4 regions of the Streptomyces sp. CA2R106 genome follow, and region 3 is predicted to be linked to each of the others. Evidence: riboswitches for the same ligand, from Rfam matches in the RefSeq annotation. Region 3 holds a riboswitch; each other region holds the start of a gene.
What was found. Region 3 has a riboswitch for cobalamin ahead of cobN (cobaltochelatase subunit CobN). Riboswitches for the same ligand answer to the same signal wherever they lie in the genome.
Positions count from the first base shown of each region.

Region 1: linked by a shared signal. The riboswitch ahead of WA788_RS06030 (CbtB domain-containing protein) and the one ahead of cobN (cobaltochelatase subunit CobN) in region 3 are both predicted to bind cobalamin.
Region 2: linked by a shared signal. The riboswitch ahead of WA788_RS08120 (cobalamin biosynthesis protein) and the one ahead of cobN (cobaltochelatase subunit CobN) in region 3 are both predicted to bind cobalamin.
Region 4: linked by a shared signal. The riboswitch ahead of metE (5-methyltetrahydropteroyltriglutamate--homocysteine S-methyltransferase) and the one ahead of cobN (cobaltochelatase subunit CobN) in region 3 are both predicted to bind cobalamin.

Region 1 is NZ_JBAGKC010000003.1:100,516-105,506, forward strand. Features, by position in the region: gene WA788_RS06020 (bifunctional o-acetylhomoserine/o-acetylserine sulfhydrylase) at 1-325, shown strand, start outside; gene metX (homoserine O-acetyltransferase MetX) at 328-1,569, shown strand; cobalamin riboswitch at 1,568-1,723, shown strand; gene WA788_RS06030 (CbtB domain-containing protein) at 1,763-1,981, shown strand; gene WA788_RS06035 (CbtA family protein) at 2,009-2,875, shown strand; gene WA788_RS06040 ((2Fe-2S)-binding protein) at 2,924-3,763, shown strand; gene WA788_RS06045 (HoxN/HupN/NixA family nickel/cobalt transporter) at 3,936-4,991, shown strand, end outside.
Region 2 is NZ_JBAGKC010000004.1:49,475-54,465, forward strand. Features, by position in the region: gene WA788_RS08110 (SDR family oxidoreductase) at 1-454, shown strand, start outside; gene WA788_RS08115 (SDR family oxidoreductase) at 470-1,393, shown strand; cobalamin riboswitch at 1,503-1,634, shown strand; gene WA788_RS08120 (cobalamin biosynthesis protein) at 1,746-2,702, shown strand; gene WA788_RS08125 (cobyric acid synthase) at 2,711-4,204, shown strand; gene WA788_RS08130 (putative cobaltochelatase) at 4,296-4,991, shown strand, end outside.
Region 3 is NZ_JBAGKC010000002.1:60,808-65,798, forward strand. Features, by position in the region: gene cobN (cobaltochelatase subunit CobN) at 1-2,972, opposite strand, end outside; cobalamin riboswitch at 3,157-3,279, opposite strand; gene WA788_RS03375 (precorrin-3B synthase) at 3,364-4,884, shown strand; gene WA788_RS03380 (precorrin-8X methylmutase) at 4,881-4,991, shown strand, end outside.
Region 4 is NZ_JBAGKC010000014.1:149,412-154,402, reverse strand. Features, by position in the region: gene WA788_RS21045 (SH3 domain-containing protein) at 1-207, opposite strand, end outside; gene WA788_RS21040 (TetR family transcriptional regulator) at 326-1,003, opposite strand; gene WA788_RS21035 (MFS transporter) at 1,169-2,662, shown strand; cobalamin riboswitch at 2,758-2,976, shown strand; gene metE (5-methyltetrahydropteroyltriglutamate--homocysteine S-methyltransferase) at 3,152-4,991, shown strand, end outside.

The DNA.
Region 1 (4,991 bases), on a different contig from region 3:
CTCCAGCCCCTGGTACGAGGCCGGGCAGCGCTACCTGCCGCGCGGCGCGGGCGCGGTGCTCGCCTTCGAACTGCGCGACGGCGCACAGGCCGGCCGGCGGTTCGTGGACGCGGTGCGGCTCTTCAGCCACCTGGCGAACATCGGCGACGTGCGCAGCCTGATCATCCACCCGGCCTCCACCACGCACAGCCAGCTCGACGAGGCGCAGCTCGCGCAGACCGGTGCGACGCCCGGCCTGGTGCGGCTGTCGGTCGGCATCGAGAACGTCGCGGACCTCAAGGCCGACCTGGAAGCAGGGTTCCGCGCGGCCAAGGGCGCGTCCTGACCGTGCCTGGCACGCCGCCGGTCCCCGGCGCCGGATCGCCCGCCGCCGCCCCGGAACCCGCCGGCGCCGGCGGGGTCCTCCCGCCGCCCGCCTCCGGGGCGTGGCGGCCGGGGGACCCGCCCGGGCGGCGGCGCTGGCACCGCGCGGCGGGGCCGCTCGCGCTGGAGGCGGGCGGCGAACTGCCGGAGGTGCGGCTGGCGTACGAGACGTGGGGCCGCCTCGCGCCCGACGGGTCGAACGCGGTCCTGGTGCTGCACGCGCTGACCGGGGACAGCCACGTCGCCGGTCCTGCCGGGCCCGGCCATCCCACGGCCGGCTGGTGGGACGCGCTGGTCGGGCCGGGCCGGGCGCTGGACACCGACCGCTTCTTCGTGGTGGCGCCCAACGTGCTGGGCGGCTGCCAGGGCAGCACCGGCCCGGCCACCGCCCGGCCGGACGGGCGGCCGTGGGGCGGCGCCTTCCCGTTCCTGACCCAGCGCGACCAGGTCGCGGCCGAGGCGGGCCTGGCGGACGCGCTGGGCATCGACCGGTGGGCGCTGGTGGTCGGCGGGTCGATGGGCGGCATGCGGGCGCTGGAGTGGGCGGCCGGCCGCCCGGAGCGGGTCGGCGCGCTGCTGCTGCTCGCCTGCCCGGCGGCGGCCAGTGCCGAGCAGATCGGCTGGGCGTCGGTGCAGCTGCGGGCGATCCGGGCCGACCCGGCCTGGCGCGGCGGCGACTACCACGGCGCCGGGCCGGGCGGCGGCCCGCACGCCGGTCTCGGCCAGGCCCGCCGGCTGGCGCACCTGACGTACCGCAGCGAGCCGGAACTGCGGGCGCGCTTCGGCCGGGACCCGCAGCGCGGTGAACTGCCCTGGCACGGCGGCCGGTACGCGGTGGAGTCGTATCTCGACCACCACGCGGACAAGCTGGTGCGCCGGTTCGACGCGGGCAGCTATGTGGTGCTCACCGAGGCGATGAACGCCCATGACGTGGGGCGCGGGCGGGGCGGCACCGCGGCGGCGCTGCGGCGGGTCACGGCGCCCGCGCTGGTGGCCGGGGTCGACTCCGACCGGCTCTACCCGACCGCGCAGCAGGAGGAGTTGGCGGCGGGCATCCCGGGCGCGGACCGGACGCGGACGATCCACTCGCCGTACGGGCATGACGGCTTCCTCATCGAGGTGGATCAAGTGGCCGCGCTGGTCGGGGAGTTGCTGCCGCCTCCGGCGGCGCGGCGGCCCCCGCGCGGCGTGGCGGGAAGCAGGTGACACGCGTTGACGTGCCGGTTCGCCCGCCCGTACGCTGGCCGTTCGTGATGGTGTGAGGAAGCCGGTGGAACTCCGGCACGGTCGCGCCACTGTGTACCGGTCGCCTCTGGGGGCGTCCGGGAGTCAGATACTCCGCCGTCACGCCGCCCCATTCGAACCGAGGGACGCTGTATCCCCGAAGGAGGCCCCACCCGTGAGTTCTGTGTCCACCCCTTCGTCGACCGAGGCCACGCCGGTTGTCCTGCCCGTCTCCAAGGCGGTGCTCTGGCTGGTCGGCAGCGCGCTCCTGGCGCTGGCCGCCTACTACTTCATCGGCGTCGACCAGGGCGCGGTGTCCGTCTTCGGCCGGGACATGCACATCCACGAGTTCGTGCACGACGCGCGGCACTTCCTCGGCTTCCCCTGCCACTGACGACACCAGGCAGGCGGACAACTCGACATGGAGAAACGACTCGTACTGCGCGGCGTGCTCGCCGGCGCGATCGGCGGGCTGCTCGCGTTCGTCTTCGCGCGGATCTTCGCCGAACCGCAGATCAACCGGGCGATCAGCTACGAGAGCGGCCGGGACGCGGCGCAGAACGCCCTGGACAAGGCCGCGGGCCTGCCGGTCTCCCCGGACGGCCCCGACCTGTTCAGCCGCACCGTCCAGGCCGATGTCGGCATGGGCGTGGGCCTGGTCCTCTTCGGTGCGGCGATGGGCGCCCTGTTCGCGGTGGTCTACACGGTGTGCCTGGGCCGGGTGGGCGGCGTCCGGCCGCGCACGCTGGCGCTGCTGGTGGCCGGCGGCGGCTTCCTCGGCTTCTACCTGGTGCCGTTCGTGAAGTACCCGGCGAACCCGCCCGCGATCGGGCACGAGGACACCATCAAGGCCCGCACCGGGCTCTATCTGGTCATGGTGGTCTGCTCGATCACGCTGCTCGCGCTGGCGGTGTGGCTGGGGCGGCGGCTCCAGGGGCGGTTCGGCACGTGGAACGCCACGCTGCTGGCCGGTGCGGCCTTCGTGGTCGCCATCGGCGTCGTGATCGGCCTGCTGCCCGCGCTGGGACACCTGGCCGCCAACCGCGAGCAGTACGGCAACCACGCCACGGAGACACCTCAGCCGCTGACCGACCCGGCGGGGCGGATCGTCTACCCGGGCTTCCCTGCGGACGTGCTGTTCCGGTTCCGCTTGTACTCGGTGGCCGCGCAGCTGCTGCTGTGGTCGGCGATCGCGCTGGTCTTCGGGCCGCTTTCGGAGCGGGTGCTGAGCGCCTCGCCGACCGGCCGCGCCGCACGGGCGCCCCGGGTCGGCCCGGTGGAGGCGTGAGGGGGCGCCTCGGCGCGCCATCCCGCCCTGCCGCGGCAGGGTGGCGCCGTGCACGGCGATGAGACGAGAGCGGCCCTGGCGGAGCTGGGGCCGTTCTTCGCGGTCGAGAGCGCTGCGGCGGCCGATGCGGCCGGCGGCGGCTCCGGCTGGCGGTCGATGGGCGAGCTGGGCGACGGCAGCGGGGTGCTGGCCGCCCGCGTGGCCGCCGTACGCGGGGTGCTGGCCGCGGGCGGCGGGCAGCAGCCGGACGCGGTCGAGGAGCGGGTGGCCGCGTCCGTGACCCACCTGGGCCTGGTGGCGCGGCTGCTCTCCCCCTACCTGGCGCTGGCCGTGCTGTACGGGCACGTGCCCGGCGCCGTACGGCTGTCCGACCTGCGCTGGCAGCCCGCGCTCGGCGGCCCCTACCCGCTGGCCCTGCCGGGGCTGCCCGGCCGCGCCGCGGGCCCGCCCGCCCCGGCGGAGACCGGGCCCGCGGAGACCGGTGGGGTCGCGGACCTCGGCAGGGTGGCGGGCCTCGGTGGGGTCGCGGACGCGTTCGCGGCGGCGGTCCTCTCCGGCCCGGTCCGCGAACTGACCGCGGCCTGCGCGGACTTCCGCGTCTCCCCGCACGTCCTGCGGGGCAACACCGCGTCCGCGCTCGCCGGCGCCGCCCGCATGGTCGCCGGGGCCCGCCCGGAGGCCGCCGCGCGGGCCCGCGCGCTGACCGGGCTGCTGCTGGCCGGCGGCCCGCTGCGCGGCGCCGGGCATCTCACCCCGGCGGACGCCGGCGGGGGCCACGGCGCCTTCCGGCGGCGCAGCTGCTGCCTGATCTACCGGGCCGCGCCGGGTCACGCCGGGGCGCTGTGCGGCGACTGTGCGCTCTCCCGTGTGCCGGTGCGCCCGGGATGAAGCAGGTCAAAGCGTTGCGGGCATGAGGACCCGGTCTTGTTGCGAGCAACTTGCAACAAGTAATGTGTCGCATCGAGGTGTCCCGCCCCCGGTCGCAAAGGACGCAACGTTGACCTCCATCATCCAGACCCGCCCCGCCGCGGGGTCCCGCCTCCAGCGGATATCGGCGTCGATGTCGCGTGCCGAGTGGACCCGGCTGGGCGGTATGGCCGGCTTCATCGTGGCGCTGCACGTCATCGGCTGGTTCACGCTCGCGGTGATCGTCGCCCCGCACCACTACCGGACGGGCACCGGCGTCTTCGGGGTCGGCATCGGCGTCACCGCCTACACGCTCGGGATGCGGCACGCCTTCGACGCCGACCACATCGCCGCGATCGACAACACCACCCGCAAGCTGATGGGCGAGGGCAAGCGGCCGCTGTCGGTCGGCTTCTGGTTCTCGCTCGGGCACTCCTCGATCGTCTTCGGGCTGTCCTTCCTGCTCTCCCTGGGCATCAGGTCGCTCGCCGACCCGGTGGCGCACGACAACTCCGGGCTGCACGACGTCACCGGCTGGATCGGCACCACCGTCTCGGGCACGTTCCTGTACGCGATCGCGCTGGTCAACCTGCTGATCCTGGGCGGCATCTGGAAGGTCTTCCGGCGGATGCGGCACGGCGAGTTCGACGAGGCGGCGCTGGAGGACCAGCTCAACAACCGCGGTCTGATGAACCGCCTGCTGGGTCGGCTGATGAAGTCCGTGAGCAAGCCGTGGCAGATGTACCCGATCGGCCTGCTCTTCGGCCTCGGCTTCGACACCGCCACCGAGATCGCGCTGCTGGTGCTGGCCGGCTCCGGCGCCGCCTCGGGCCTGCCCTGGTACGCGATCCTGTGCCTGCCGGTCCTCTTCGCCGCCGGCATGTGCCTGCTGGACACCATCGACGGCTCGTTCATGAACTTCGCGTACGAGTGGGCGTTCTCCAAGCCGGTCCGCAAGGTCTACTACAACCTCACCATCACCGGCCTGTCCGTCGCGGTCGCCCTGATCATCGGCACCGTCGAACTGCTCGGCCTGATCTCCGACAAGGCCGGTCTGCACGGCTCCTTCTGGGACTGGATCGGCGGGCTGGACCTCAACATCGTCGGCTACGTCATCGTCGGCCTGTTCTTCCTCACCTGGGCCGTGGCCCTGGCCGTCTGGAAGTACGGCAACATCGAGGAGAAGTGGTCCACCGGCCTGCGCACCGCC
Region 2 (4,991 bases), on a different contig from region 3:
GCTGAAGCCGATCGTCGACCTGGACCTCGCGGAGCTGGACGCGGTGCACCGCACCAACATCCGCGGCAGCTTCGTGGTCGACCAGCAGGCCGCCCGCCGGCTGCGCGCGGGCGGGGCCATCGTGAACCTCTCGACCTCCGTCGTGGGGCTCCAGTTCCCCGGCTACGGGGCCTACACCGCCAGCAAGGGCGCCGTCGAGGCGCTGACCCTGATCCTCGCCCGCGAGCTGCGCGGCCGGGACATCACCGTCAACGCGATCGCCCCCGGGCCCACCGCCACACCGCTGTTCATGGCCGGCAAGGACCAGGAGACCGTCGACCGCCTCGCGGCCCAGCCCCCGCTGGAGCGCCTGGGCACCCCCGAGGACATCGCCGAGGTGGCCGCCTTCCTGGCCGGCCCCGCCGGCCACTGGATCAACGGCCAGACCGTCCGCGCCAACGGCGGAATCATCTAGGAGGCAGGAACAGCCATGACACCAGCCACGACACACCGCACCGGTCCGAAGGTCATCGTCGTCACCGGCGCCTCCAGCGGCATCGGCAACCTCGCCGCCCGCTTCCTGGCCGGGGCCGGGCACACCGTCTACGCGGGCATGCGCGCCACCGCCGACCGCAACGCCCCCCGCGTGGCCGAACTCGCCGCGTACGCAGAGGCGGAGGGCGTGGACGTGCGCGGCATCGAGATGGACGTGCAGGACCAGGCGTCCGTCGACGCGGCGATCGAGCAGGTCACCGCCGAGCAGGGCCGGCTGGACGTGGTCGTCCACAACGCCGGCCACATGGCGCTGGGCCCGGCCGAGGCGTTCACCCCCGAACAGCTCGCCGCGCTCTACGACGCCAACGTCCTGTCCACCCAGCGCGTCAACCGCGCCGCGCTGCCGCACCTGCGCCGCCAGGGCGAGGGGCTGCTGGTGTGGGTGGGGTCGTCCTCCACCCGCGGCGGCCACCCGCCGTTCCTCGCCCCGTACTTCGCGGCGAAGGCGGGCATGGACGCACTGGCCGAGAGCTACGCCGCCGAGCTGGTCCGGTTCGGCATCGACACCGTCATCGTGGTGCCGGGAGCCTACCCGTCGGGCACCAACCACTTCGCCCACGCGGCCCGGCCGGCCGACACCGTACGGGACACCGCGTACGACGAGGCGTACGGCGCGGTGCGCGACTCCATGGCGCAGGCGCTCACCGACCTCTTCCCCGCGGGGCGGACCGTGGACGAGGTCGCGGACGAGATCGTCCGGGTGGTCGGACTGCCGCAGGGCGAGCGGCCGTTCCGCACCCACATCGACCCCAGCCGCGACGGCAGCGAGGTCGTGTCCGCGGTCAGCGACCGCATCCGCGCGGAGTTCTACCACCGCATCGGCATCCAGGAGCTGCTTCCCGAGCACGCCTCCCTCTGAGCCGGCCGCGCGCCCACCCGTCGGCGCGGGGCCGCAAAGCCGCAGGCAGGCCCGGTTGACGGGGTTTCTCCGGGCGTGGTGAACTGCCGGGAGCAATGCGGCGGCAGGAGAGGAAGTCGGTGCGAATCCGACGCGGTCCCGCCACTGTCACCGGGGAGTGCACTCCCGAAGCTGGAGGCCACGGCCGGCGCACGCCGGCGGGAAGGCCCGGGAGTGCGTTGATCCGGGAGCCAGGAGACTCTCACCGCCGGTCACGTCGAGCCAGGGCGCGGACCCTGAGTGAGGACTTCGCCATGCCCTGCACGCAGGCGGCACCCGCCCTGGCGGCCGCCGGTACCCGGATATCCGCGGCATGAGCGGCCGCCACCGTGCCTACGCGTACGGCGCCGCACTCGGCTTCCTCGGCGACCTCCTGATCGGCGACCCGCGCCGCGGCCACCCGGTGGCCGGGTTCGGGCGGGCCGCCGGCGCCCTGGAACAGCGCATGTGGCGCGACGACCGGGGCGCCGGCAGCGCGTACGCGGCGCTGTGCGTGGGCGGCGCGGTGGCCGCGGCCGCCGTCGCCGATCGGGCGGCCCGGCGCCGCCCGCTGCTGGGCGCGGCGCTGGCCGCGGCGGCCACCTGGTCGGTGCTGGGCGGCACTTCGCTCGCCCGGGAGGCCCGCACGATCGGCGCGGCGCTTCAGGCGGGCGACCTGGCCGCCGCCCGGGACCGGCTGCCGCACCTGTGCGGGCGGGACCCGGCCGCGCTGGACGCCGACGCGCTGGCGCGGGCGGTGGTGGAGTCGGTCGCGGAGAACACCTCGGACGCGGTGGTCGGCGCCCTGGTGTGGGGCGGGCTCGCGGGGGTGCCCGGGCTGGTCGGCTTCCGTGCCGCCAACACGCTGGACGCGATGGTCGGCCACCGCTCCCCGCGGCACCTGCGCTTCGGGTGGGCGGCCGCCCGGCTGGACGACGCGGCCGGCTACCCCGGCGCGCGGCTGACCGCCCTGCTCGCCGCGCTGGCCGGGCCGTATCCGCGCAGCGCGCTGGCCACCGCGCGCCGGGACGGGCCGCGGCACCCCTCGCCCAACGCCGGGCCGGTCGAGGCCGCGTTCGCGGGGGCGCTGCGGGTGCGGCTGGGCGGCACCCTGGCGTACGGGGGGCGGGTCGAGCACCGGCCGGTGCTGGGCGCGGGGTTCCGGCCGCCGCGGCCGGCCGACATCGGGCGCGCGGTGCGGCTGTCCCGCCGGGTCGGCGCGCTCGCGCTGGGCGCGTCGGTGCTGCTGTCGGCGGCCCGCGGCCGGACCGGCAGGAGGGGTGCGCGGTGAAGGGGCTGATGGTCGCCGGGACCGGTTCGGACACCGGCAAGAGCGTGGTGACCGCGGGGATCTGCCGGTGGCTGACCCGGCAGGGCCTGCGGGTGGCGCCGTTCAAGGGCCAGAACATGTCGCTCAACTCGTACGTGACCCGGGAGGGCGCCGAGATCGGCCGGGCGCAGGCGATGCAGGCGCAGGCGGCCGGGGTGGAGCCGTCGGCGCTGATGAACCCGGTGCTGCTCAAGCCGGGCGGCGAGCAGCGCAGCCAGGTGGTGGTGCTGGGCAGGCCGGTCGGCGAGCTGAGCGCGCGCGGCTACCACGGCGGCAAGCAGGCGGAGTTGCTCGGCACCGTGGTGGACTGCCTCCAGGAGCTGGGCCGTACGCACGACGCGGTGGTCTGCGAGGGCGCGGGCAGCCCCGCGGAGATCAACCTGCGCCGTACCGACATCGTCAACATGGCGGTGGCCAGGAGCGCGCGGCTGCCGGTGGTCGTGGTGGGCGACATCGACCGCGGCGGCGTCTTCGCGTCCTTCTACGGCACGACGGCGCTGCTCGCGAAGGAGGACCAGCGGCTCGTCGCGGGCTACCTGGTGAACAAGTTCCGCGGTGACGTCTCGCTGCTCCGGCCGGGCCTGGACATGCTGCGCGGCCTCACCGGCCGCCCCACCCTCGGGGTGCTGCCCTTCGCGCACGGCCTGGGCATCGACGAGGAGGACGGGCTGCGGGTGTCGCTGCGCGGCGCGGTGCGCGAGTCCGCGGTCGAGGCGCCCCACGGCGAGGAGGTGCTGCGGGTCGCGGTGGCCGCGGTGCCGCTGATGTCGAACTTCACCGACCTCGACGCGCTGGCCGCCGAACCCGGTGTGGTGGTGCGGTTCGTGGACCGCCCGGACGAACTGGCCGACGCCGACCTGGTGGTGCTGCCCGGCACCCGCGGCACCGTCCGCGCGCTGGAGTGGCTGCACGCGCGCGGCCTGGCCGACGCGGTACGGCAGCGTGCGGCGCAGGGCCGCCCGGTGCTGGGCATCTGCGGCGGCTTCCAGTTGCTGGCCGAGCGCATCGACGACGAGGTCGAGTCGAAGGCGGGCACGGTCCGGGCGCTGGGCCTGCTGCCGGTGCGGGTCCGCTTCGCCCGGGAGAAGACCCTCGCCCGCCCGGAGGGCACGCAGTACGGCGAGCCGGTGCGCGGCTACGAGATCCACCACGGGGTGGCCGAACTGCGCGGCGGCGACGAGCCGTTCCTCGACGGCTGCCGGGTCGGCGCGGTGTGGGGCACCCACTGGCACGGGTCGCTGGAGAGCGACGGCTTCCGGCGGGCGTTCCTGCGGCAGGTGGCCGCGGCGGCCGGGCGGCGCTTCGTGCCCGCGCCGGGCACCCGCTTCGAGGCGCTGCGGGAGGAGCAGTTGGAGCGGCTGGCGGACCTGGTCGAGGAGCACGCCGACACCGGGGCGCTGCTGCGGCTGGTGGAGCAGGGCCCGCCGGAGGGCCTGCCGTTCCTGCCGCCGGGGGCGCCGTGAGACCGCCGCCGCCCCGCGCGCAGCAGGCACCGCCGCAGGCGCCGCGCATGGCCCTGAACCCACGACTTCCGCTCGAAGGAGCGATCCTGGCATGAGCATCACCTATCCGTTCACCGCTGTCGTCGGGCAGGACGACCTGCGGCTGGCCCTGCTGCTCAACGCGGTCTCGCCCGCGGTGGGGGGTGTGCTGGTGCGCGGGGAGAAGGGGACGGCGAAGACGACGACGGTGCGCGCGGTCGCCGCGCTGCTGCCGGACGTGGCGGTGGTGCCCGGCTGCCGGTTCAGCTGCGACCCGGCCGCGCCGGACCCGGGCTGCCCGGACGGGCCGCACGACCCGGACCCGGCCGGCGCCCGGCGCGCCACGAAGCTCGTCGAGCTGCCGGTGGGCGCCTCCGAGGACCGGCTCGTCGGCGCGCTGGACTTCGAACGGGCGCTGGCCGAGGGCGTGAAGGCGTTCGAGCCGGGGCTGCTGGCCGAGGCGCACCGGGGTGTGCTCTACGTCGACGAGGTCAACCTCCTCAACGACCACCTGGTGGATGTGCTGCTGGACGCCGCCGCGACGGGGGCGAGCTACGTGGAGCGCGAGGGCGTGTCGGTACGGCACGCGGCGCGTTTCCTGCTGGTGGGCACGATGAACCCCGAAGAGGGCGAGCTGCGGCCGCAGTTGCTCGACCGGTTCGGGCTGACCGTGGAGGTCACCGCCTCGCGCGAGACCGACGAGCGGGTGGAGGTGGTGCGCCGCCGGCTGGCCTACGACGCGGACCCGGCGGCCTTCGCCGCGCGGTGG
Region 3 (4,991 bases):
AGCCCGGCGCCGTACGTGCCCGGCCGGGAGCCGAAGATGCGGGTGGTGGCGCGGCGCTCGTCGCCGTGCTCGGCGAGGTCGGCGCGGGTGTGGGCGCGTACGTGGTTGCGGTCGTCGGGCTCGTCGAGGGAGGCGGCCAGCCGCACCGCGTCGTCGAGCAGGGCGACGGTGTGCGGGAACGCGTCGCGGAAGAAGCCGGAGATGCGCAGGGTGACGTCGATCCGGGGGCGGCCCAGCTCGTCCAGCGGCACCGGCTCCAGGCCGGTGACGCGGCGGGAGGCGTCGTCCCAGACCGGGCGGATGCCGAGCAGGGCCAGCGCCTCGGCGATGTCGTCGCCCGCGGTGCGCATCGCGGAGGTGCCCCACAGCGACAGGCCCACCGACGCCGGCCAGTCGCCGTTGTCGGTGCGGTAGCGGGTCAGCAGCGACTCGGCGAGCGCCTGCCCGGTCTCCCAGGCGAGCCGGGAAGGCACCGCCTTGGGGTCGACGGAGTAGAAGTTGCGGCCGGTGGGCAGCACGTTGACCAGGCCGCGCAGCGGCGAGCCGGACGGCCCGGCGGGCACGAAGCCGCCGGCCAGCGCGTGCACGGTGCGGTCGATCTCGTCGGTGGTCGCGGTGAGCCGGGGGACCACCTCGCGGGCGGCGAACTCCAGGACGGCGGCGACCTGTTCGCCGCTGCCGGCGGTGACGGCGGGCACGGCGGCCGGGTCCCAGCCGGCGTCCTCCATCGCCTGGACCAGGGCGCGGGCGCGCTCCTCGACGGCGTCGGCGGCGGTGCGGGTGGCGGCGGACTCGTCCAGGCCCAGCGCCTCGCGCAGCCCGGGCAGGGCCGCGGTGCCGCCCCAGATCTGCCGGGCGCGCAGGATCGCCAGCACCAGGTTGACCCGGTCGGTACCGGCCGGGGCCTGGCCGAGGACGTGCAGGCCGTCGCGGATCTGGGCGTCCTTGATCTCGCAGAGCCAGCCGTCGACGTGCAGCAGGAAGTCGTCGAAGCCCTCGTCGTCGGGGCGGTCGGCCAGGCCCAGGTCGTGGTCGAGGCGGGCGGCCTGGATGAGGGTCCAGATCTGGGCGCGGATCGCCGGGAGCTTCGCCGGGTCCATGGCCGCGATCTGGGCGTGCTCGTCCATCAGCTGCTCGAGGCGGGCGATGTCGCCGTAGGAGTCGGCGCGGGCCATCGGCGGCACGAGGTGGTCGACGAGGGTGGCGTGGGCGCGGCGCTTGGCCTGGGTGCCCTCGCCCGGGTCGTTGACCAGGAACGGGTAGACCAGCGGCAGGTCGCCCAGGACCGCGTCCGGGCCGCAGGCCGCCGACAGGCCGGCGTTCTTGCCGGGCAGCCACTCCAGGTTGCCGTGCTTGCCGAGGTGGATCATCGCGTCGGCGCCGAAGCCGCCGTCCGCGGCGGGGGCGGCGATCCAGTGGTACGCGGCCAGGTAGTGGTGCGAGGGCGGCAGGTCGGGGTCGTGGTAGATCGCGATCGGGTTCTCGCCGAAGCCGCGCGGCGGCTGGATGAGGACCAGCAGGTTCCCGTGGCGGAGGGCGGCGAGCACGATGTCGCCCTCGGGGTTGCGGCTGCGGTCGACGAACAGCTCGCCGGGCGGCGGGCCCCAGTGCTCCTCGACCGCGTCGCGCAGTTCCCGCGGCAGGGTGGCGTACCAGCGGCGGTAGTCGGCGGCGGGGACCCGGACGGGGTTGCGGGCCAACTGCTCCTCGGTGAGCCAGTCCTGGTCGTGGCCGCCGGCGTCGATGAGGGCGCGGATGAGGGCGTCGCCGGGGTGGAGGGGGGAGCCGTCGGAAGGGGTGACGTCGGAGGGACCGCCGTCGGACGGCGCGTCGAGGCCGGGGACGGGGTCGGGCCCGAAGTCGTAGCCCTCCTCGCGCAGGCGGCGCAGCAGGGCCATCGCGCTGGCGGGGGTGTCGAGGCCGACCGCGTTGCCGATGCGGGAGTGCTTGGTGGGGTAGGCGGACAGCACCAGGGCCAGGCGCTTGTCGGCGGCGGGTATGTGCCGCAGCCGGGCGTGCCGTACGGCGATGCCGGCCACGCGGGCGGCGCGCTCGGGGTCGGCGACGTAGGCGGGCAGGCCGTCGGCGTCGACCTCCTTGAACGAGAACGGGACGGTGATCAGCCGCCCGTCGAACTCGGGCACCGCGATCTGGGTGGCCGCGTCGAGCGGGGAGACGCCCTCGTCGTTCGCCAGCCACGCGGCGCGCGAGCCGGTCAGGCACAGCGCCTGGAGCACGGGGACGTCCAGGCCGGTGAGCGCGCCCGCGTCCCACGCGTCGTCGTCGCCGCCCGCGGACGCGTCGGCGGGGCGGGTGCCGCCGGCGGCGAGCACGGTGGTGACGATCGCGTCGGCGGCGGACAGTTCTGCGACGAGTCCGGGCTCGGGGGTGCGCAGGGAGGCGACGAAGTACGGCAGCGCCCGGGCCCCGGCCGCCTCGATCGCGTCGCACAGGGCGCCGACGAACGCGGTGTTCCCACTCATGTGGTGGGCGCGGTAGTAGAGCACGGCGACGGCGGGGGCGTCCGCGGGCGCCGCGGCGGCCGTCCGCTCCAGCGGGCCCCAGGAGGGCGCGGGCGCGGGCGGTTCGAAGCCGTGGCCGGTGAGCAGCACCGTGTCGGACAGGAAGCGGGCGAGCTGCTCCAGGTTGGCCGGGCCGCCGTGCGCCAGGTACGCATGCGCCTCGGCCGCGAGGCCCACCGGCACCGTGGACGCCGCCATCAGCTGGGCGTCCGGCGCCTGTTCGCCGCTCAGCACCACCACCGGCAGGGTCGTCGCCAGCAGCGCGTCCAGCCCCTCCTGCCACGCCCGCAGTCCGCCCAGCAGGCGTACGACGACCAGGCCGACGCCCTCCAGCAGCTCCGGCAGCAGCGCCACGTCCACCCGCGTCGGGTTCGCGAACCGGTACGCCACCGGTCCCCCGGCCGCCCGAGCGCTGAGCAGGTCCGTGTCCGACGTGCTCAGCAGCAGCACCCGTTCGGGATGCGGCCCGCCGAGCCCCTGCTCACCGGCGGGCGAAGGCGCTTCGGCCGGGGGCAGTTCCTCGCCACCCCGCACCGGGGCGGTGGTGCTGGAGTCGGCGGAACGGGGCAACTCGGATGATCCGGTCACAACGAAAACCCTTCCTCGGGGTGTCCGCGCCCCGGGTGGTGTCGGACGGCGGGAGTTCCTGGCTCGCTCGACCGCCGGAGGCACCGGTGGCCAAGTTCACAGTGGCGGGACCGCGCCGGATTCGCACCGGGCTTCCTCCCCTGTCGCCGTCTGCGGCAATGGCGAACCGGAAGGTCCGCACCGGGAGCATAGTAAGCGCCGTACGCATTCGGCAGATGACCCGATTTGTGGCACGGTCGGTATGCTCGCCGCCATGTCCACCGCCCCCGACCAGCCCGTCCAGCCGCCGCGGCCGACCGCCGACGCATGCCCGGCGGACGTCAACGCGGCGGTAGGGGAAGCCGCCCGGGCCCCGCGCGGCCGGGCGGACGCCTGCCCGGGGGCCCTTCGGCTGCACACCGCCGACGACGGCGCGCTGGCCAGGGTCCGCGTCCCGGGCGGTGCGCTCGGCGCGGCGCAGGCCGAACGGCTGGGCGAGGCGGCCCGGCGGTTCGGCGACGGTGATGTCCATCTCACTTCGCGCGGCAACGTCCAACTGCGCGGCCTGGCCGCGGGCTGCGGGGCGGAGCTGGCCCAACTGCTGGGCGCGGCCGGGCTGCTGCCGTCTGCGGCGCACGAGCGGGTACGGAACGTCGTGGCGTCGCCGCTGTCGGGCCTGGACGGGCAGGGGCACCTGGACGTCGGGGGCTGGCTGCGGGAGCTGGACGGGCTGCTGTGCGGGAGCGCGGCGGCCGCGGCGCTGTCCGGGCGGTTCCTCTTCGCGCTGGACGACGGGCGCGGCGACGTCGCGGCCCTGGGACCCGACGTGACGCTGCGCGCGGCGCCGGACGGGACGGCGCTGCTGCGGGTCGGCCGCAACCCGGCCCTCCGCCTTCCCGCCGCCGACGCGCCCCGGGCCGCACTGCTCGCCGCGGAGGGCTTCCTCGCCGCGGCCACGCCCGACGGCGGCGGCGAGCCCACCGCGTGGCGGGTGGCCGACCTGCCCGACCGCGGCGCGGCCCTCACCGCGGACCTCGCCGGCCGTCTCACCGCACCGCCCGCCACCACCGCGGCCCCGCCCGCCGCCTCCCCCGCCGGCACCCGGGGGGAAGCCGCACACACAGCACCCACAGTGCCCCCCGCAATCGGCCCCATCCCGCACCCGGCCGCCCCCGGCGGCCCCCTCGCCCTCTCCGTCCTCGCCCCCCTCGGCCGCCTCACCCCCGACCAGTGGCGCGCCCTGTGCGCGCTCGCCGCCCGCACCCCGGCCGCGCAGCTGCGGCTCACCCCGTGGCGCGGCGCCGTCGTCCCCGGGGTGCCCGCCGACCGGGCCCGGGCGGAGCTGGCCGCGCTCGCGGCGGCCGGACTGGTGACGGACCCGGGCTCCCCGTGGGTGGGCGTGAGCGCGTGTGCCGGGCGGCCCGGCTGCGCGAAGTCGCTCGCCGACGTCCGCGCGGACGCGGCGGCCCTCGTCCACCCGGCACCCGGGGACGCCGAGCCCTCCCGCCCCACCCCCGGGAGCGGGGAACCCGGGGACACACAGCCCGAGGGCACACAACCCGGGAGCGGGGAACCCGGGGGCACCACCCCCCGCCCCCTCCCCGTCCACTGGTCCGGCTGCTCCCGCGCCTGCGGCCGCCCCCGCACCCCCGACCGCGTCGAAGTCGTCGCCACCTCGAACGGCTACCGTGTGGACCTCTTCCGTACCGGGGCCCCGCTGCGAAGCGCCCACCCCCGGCCCGCCGACCTCGCCGCCACCGTGGCGGCCGCGCGCCGCGGCGCGCCGACCGAATGAGCGAGACCACCGTGCCCCCTGTGCCCCCGGTCCCCCCGGGCTCCGCGTACCCCTACGCGTACGAGAAGGACGGTGCGGCCATCTACCGCCGCTCCTTCGCCACGATC
Region 4 (4,991 bases), on a different contig from region 3:
CACGGAGGAGTCCGTGCTGGGGAACTGGCGCTGGACGACGCCATTGCCGGCGACGACCGTGCCGTAGGGCTTGGCCGGGGCGGCCGGGGCCGCCTGGGCGGCGGTGGCGCCCAGCAGGGTGGTGCCGAGCGCGGCGGCGGCGGCCAGCGCGCCCGCGGCGGTGACGATGCGGCCTCGGAGGGTAGGAAGAGCAGCGGATGTCGCCAAGGGACTTCTCCTGTTCCTGGGGTGCGGTGAGACGCATGGGGCACCGCAGAAGCTACGCCGCACGTTCCGGCGACAACGTGGGGAAATCGCCGCGTTCAGCCGAACGTGCGAGCCGCGCTCACCCGTCTGCGGACCCGTCCCCGGCCACCCGGCCGACCGGGCCGGGGCCGCCGCCGGGTACGGTGCCGCCGCCAGGTACGGTGCCGGGCCCCGGCCCGGCCAGCCAGGGATCGGCGTCGAGCACGTGGTGGAACAGCGCGCGGGCCTCGTCCGCGGGCAGGTCGTGGTTTCCGCGCACCGCCTCGTCGAGCCAGACCCGGAAAGCGGCGACCGCACGCGCCACCAGCAGGCGGGTGTGCAGGCCGGGCTCCGCGGCGCCGCCGTGCCGGTTGCGCACCTGCCGGGCGAACCGCTGCTCCTGCTGCGGCAGATGCCAGAACGCGTCGAACCGCCGGTCGGCGGAGCTGGTGATGATCCGCCGGTACAGCCCGAGTTGCCGCCGGTGAGCCAGCGCGTAGTCCGCGAGGTCCAGCATCGCCGAGCGGACCGCCTCGCGTTCGCCGGACCCGGCGGGCGTGGCGGCGAGCGACTGGTCGAGCCGCGCGGTCATCTCCTGGAGCGGCACGTTCAGCAGCTCCTCCTTGGAGGCGAAGTAGCGGAAGAAGGTGCGCCGCCCGATGTCGGCGGCCTCGCAGATGGCGGCCACGGTCACGTCGTCGTATCCGTGCTCGCCGAAGAGCCGGAAGGCGACCTCGATCGTCGCCGCGCGGTTGTCCGCGCGCTTGCGTTCGCGCATCCCGTCGATGTGCGCCTCCTCGGTGTACGGCCGTACGTCAACGATCCGATTGAATCCTATGCACGTTCGTGGCACCGTATGCCACATGGCACCGTGTGCCACGAAATCCGCGCGGGCCGCCGGACGGCCGCGCAGGCCAGGGCATGTCCAGAGCGAGGAGCAACCGTGGTGAAGAACTCGGAGCACGCCCCCGAGGCGTCGGAGGCGGCCGCCGACGGCGACGGCCGGGCCGGCTCGCGGCCCGGCTGGCAACCGGCCGAGATCGCCGCGCTCGCGGTGGTCTCGCTCGCCGGGCTGCTCGCCTCGCTCACCCAGTCGCTGCTGATCCCGGTGCTGCCGAAGATCACCACCGACCTGCACAGCTCCACCGGCGACGTGCAGTGGCTGCTGACGTCCACGCTGCTGGTCGCGTCCGTCGCGGTGCCGGTGGCCGGCCGGCTCGGCGACCTGTACGGCAAGAAGGTCACGCTGATCGCGGCGGCGGCCGCGCTCTGCGTCGGCTCGCTGGTCTCCGCGCTGAGCGACGGCCTGGTGCCGATGATCGTCGGCCGCGCGATCGTCGGCGTCTCGATGGCCGTGATCCCGCTGGGCATCAGCCTGTTGAGCTCGATCCTGCCGCGCGAGCGGGCATCGGCGGGGATCGCCCTGGTCAGCGCGATGCTCGGGATCGGCGGCGCGCTCGGGGTGCCGATGGCCGCGTGGATCGGCGAGCACGCCGACTACCACCTGCTCTTCTGGATCTGCGCGGCCGGCGGCGCGCTGTCGGTGCTCGGCACCTGGCTGCTGCTCAGCGAGCCGCCCGGGCGCTCCACCGGCCGGCTCGACCTGCCGGGCACCGTGGTGCTCGCCGGCGGCCTGGTCTGCCTGCTGCTGCCGCTGAGCCAGGCGTCCAGTTGGGGCTGGTCGTCGCCGACCACGATCGGCCTGCTGGTCGCCGCGGCGGTGCTGCTGGCCGGGTTCGTGGTCTGGGAGCGCCGCGCGGCCTCGCCGCTGGTCGACGTCCGGGTCAACGCCGCGCCCGCGCTGCTGCTGACGAACGTCGCGTCCGTCTGCGTCGGCTTCGCGCTGTTCGCCACGCTCATCGGCACCGCCTCCTACGTGGAGGCGCCGCGCGTGACCGGCTACGGCTTCGGCTCGTCCGTGGTGGTGGGCGGCCTGTGCCTGCTGCCCAGCGGCGTGGCGATGCTCATCCTGTCGCCGGCCTCGGCGGCGATCACCAACGCGGTCGGGCCGAAGATCACCCTGGCCATCGGCGCGACCATCGTGGCGGCCGGCTTCGTGGTGCGGATCGCGCTCACCGGCCACCTGTGGGAGATCATCCTCGGCACCAGCATCGCCGGGGCCGGCACCGGTATCGCGTACGCGGCCATGCCCGCGCTGATCAACCTCGCCGCGCCGCGCTCGGCCCTCGCGGCCGCCAACGGCCTCAACTCGCTCTTCCGCTCCGTCGGCAGCTCGCTGGCCAGCGCGGTCGGCGGCACCCTGTTCGCCTCGCAGGTGATCGTGCTGGGCGGCCAGGCCATACCCTCCCTGCACGCCTACCGGCTGCTCTTCGGGATCTGCGCGGGCGCGGCCCTGCTCGGCGCCCTGATCGCGCTGACGGTGCCCACCTCGCCGCAGGAGGAGGAAGCCGCGCAGGCGGAACCGGTACCGGCCTGACGCTCCCCGCCTGATGCTCCCCCGGCCGGGTGGAACACCCCGGCCGGGGCCGCCGGGACGGGAAAAGGGGCGGCCCGGCGGCGCCCGCGCGATCTATGCTGGCGGGTGCAGCTGGTTCGCCCCTGCCCGCCAGGCAGGCGCGTCGCAAGAGGGAACCCGGTGGGAATCCGGGACTGCCCCGCAGCGGTGAGTGGGAACGACCGCCGTCAGACGCACTGGGTCCGCCTCGGACCTGGGAAGCGACGGCCAGTAGGTGTCTGCCCCCGGCAGGCGTGCCCGCGAGTCCGAAGACCTGCCCGTTGCCCGTACGCGACCACTCGCGTGCGGAAGTCCCGGTGACCTCGTGGGCGGGTCGGCGTACATGGGCAGGCAGGTGGACGAGCGCGCGCCGTCGTCGGTGCGCCGGGTCCGTACCGGTCCGGTGTGCCGCCTTCGCACCCTCGTCCCGTCGCCGGGATGCCAGGGAGACATCTCGCGAAGGAGAGTTCCGTGTCAGCGAAGTCCGCAGCCGCGGCAGCACGGGCCACCGTGTACGGCTACCCCCGCCAGGGACAGCACCGGGAACTGAAGAAGGCCGTCGAGGGCTACTGGAAGGGCCAAGTCGGCGCCGACGCCCTCCGGCAGACCGCCGCCGACCTGCGCCGCGCCAACTGGCGGCAGCTCGCCGGGGCCGGCCTCCACGAACTGCCCACCGGCGACTTCTCGTACTACGACCACGTGCTCGACACCAGCGTCATGGTCGGCGCCGTGCCCGAGCGGCACCGCGCGGCCGTCGCCGCCGACCGGCTCGACGGCTACTTCGCGATGGCCCGCGGCACCCAGGACACGGCGCCGCTGGAGATGACGAAGTGGTTCGACACCAACTACCACTACCTGGTGCCCGAGTTGGGTCCGGACACCGTCTTCCGCGCGGACTCCTCCCAGCAGGTCGGCGAGCTGCGCGAGGCCCTCGCGCTCGGGTACGACGCGCGGCCGGTGCTCGTCGGCCCCGTGACCTACCTGCTGCTCGCCAAGGCCGCGCCCGGCGCGCCGGCCGGGTTCGAGCCGCTGTCCCTGCTGGACCGGCTGCTGCCGGTGTACGCGGAGGTGCTCGCCGACCTGCGGGCCGCCGGCGCGGCGTGGGCGCAGCTCGACGAGCCCGCCCTCGTACAGGACCGCACGCCGGCCGAACTGGCCGCGGCCGAGCGCGCCTACCGCGCGCTGGGCGGCGCCGCCGACCGGCCGAAGCTGCTCGTCGCGTCCTACTTCGACCGGCTCGGCGAGGCGCTGCCGGTGCTGGCCGCGGCCCCCGTCGAGGGCCTGGCACTGGACTTCACCGGCCCGGCCGCCGCCAACCTCGACCACCTCGCCGCCGTCGGCGGGCTGCCCGGCAAGCGCCTGGTCGCCGGTGTCGTCGACGGCCGCAACATCTGGATCAACGACCTCCAACGGTCGCTGTCCACGCTCGGCACCCTCCTCGGCCTCGCCGACCGCGTCGACGTCGCCGCCTCCTGCTCGCTGCTGCACGTGCCGCTGGACACCGCGCCCGAACGGGACATCGACCCGCAGGTGCGGCGCTGGCTGGCCTTCGCGCGGCAGAAGGCCGCCGAGGTCGCCACGCTCGCCAGGGGCCTGGCCGAGGGCACCGGCAGCATCGCGGGCGAACTCGCCGCCTGCCGCGCCGCCCTCGCCTCCCGCGCGGCCTCCCCGATCACCCGCGACCCCGCCGTACGCGCCCGGGTCGCGGCGGTCACCGACGCCGACGCCCACCGCGCCCAGCCGTACCCGGAGCGGGCCGCCGCCCAGCGGGCCCGCCTCGGGCTGCCGCTGCTGCCCACCACCACCATCGGCTCCTTCCCGCAGACCGCCGAGCTGCGCACCGCCCGCGCCGACCTGCGCGCCGGGCGGATCGACCCGGCCGGCTACGAGGAGCGGATCAGGGCCGAGATCGGCGAGGTGATCTCCTTCCAGGAGCGGACGGGCCTGGACGTGCTGGTGCACGGCGAGCCCGAGCGCAACGACATGGTCCAGTACTTCGCCGAGCAGCTCACCGGCTACCTCGCCACGCGGCACGGCTGGGTCCAGTCCTACGGCACCCGGTACGTGCGCCCGCCGATCCTGGCCGGGGACATCTCCCGGCCCGGGCCGATGACCGTGCGCTGGACCTCCTACGCGCAGTCGCTGACCTCACGCCCGGTCAAGGGCATGCTCACCGGCCCGGTCACCATGCTCGCCTGGTCCTTCGTCCGCGACGACCAGCCGCCCGGCGACACCGCCCGGCAGGTCGCCCTCGCACTGCGCGACGAGGTGGCCGACCTGGAGGCGGCCGGGACGGCGGTGATCCAGGTCG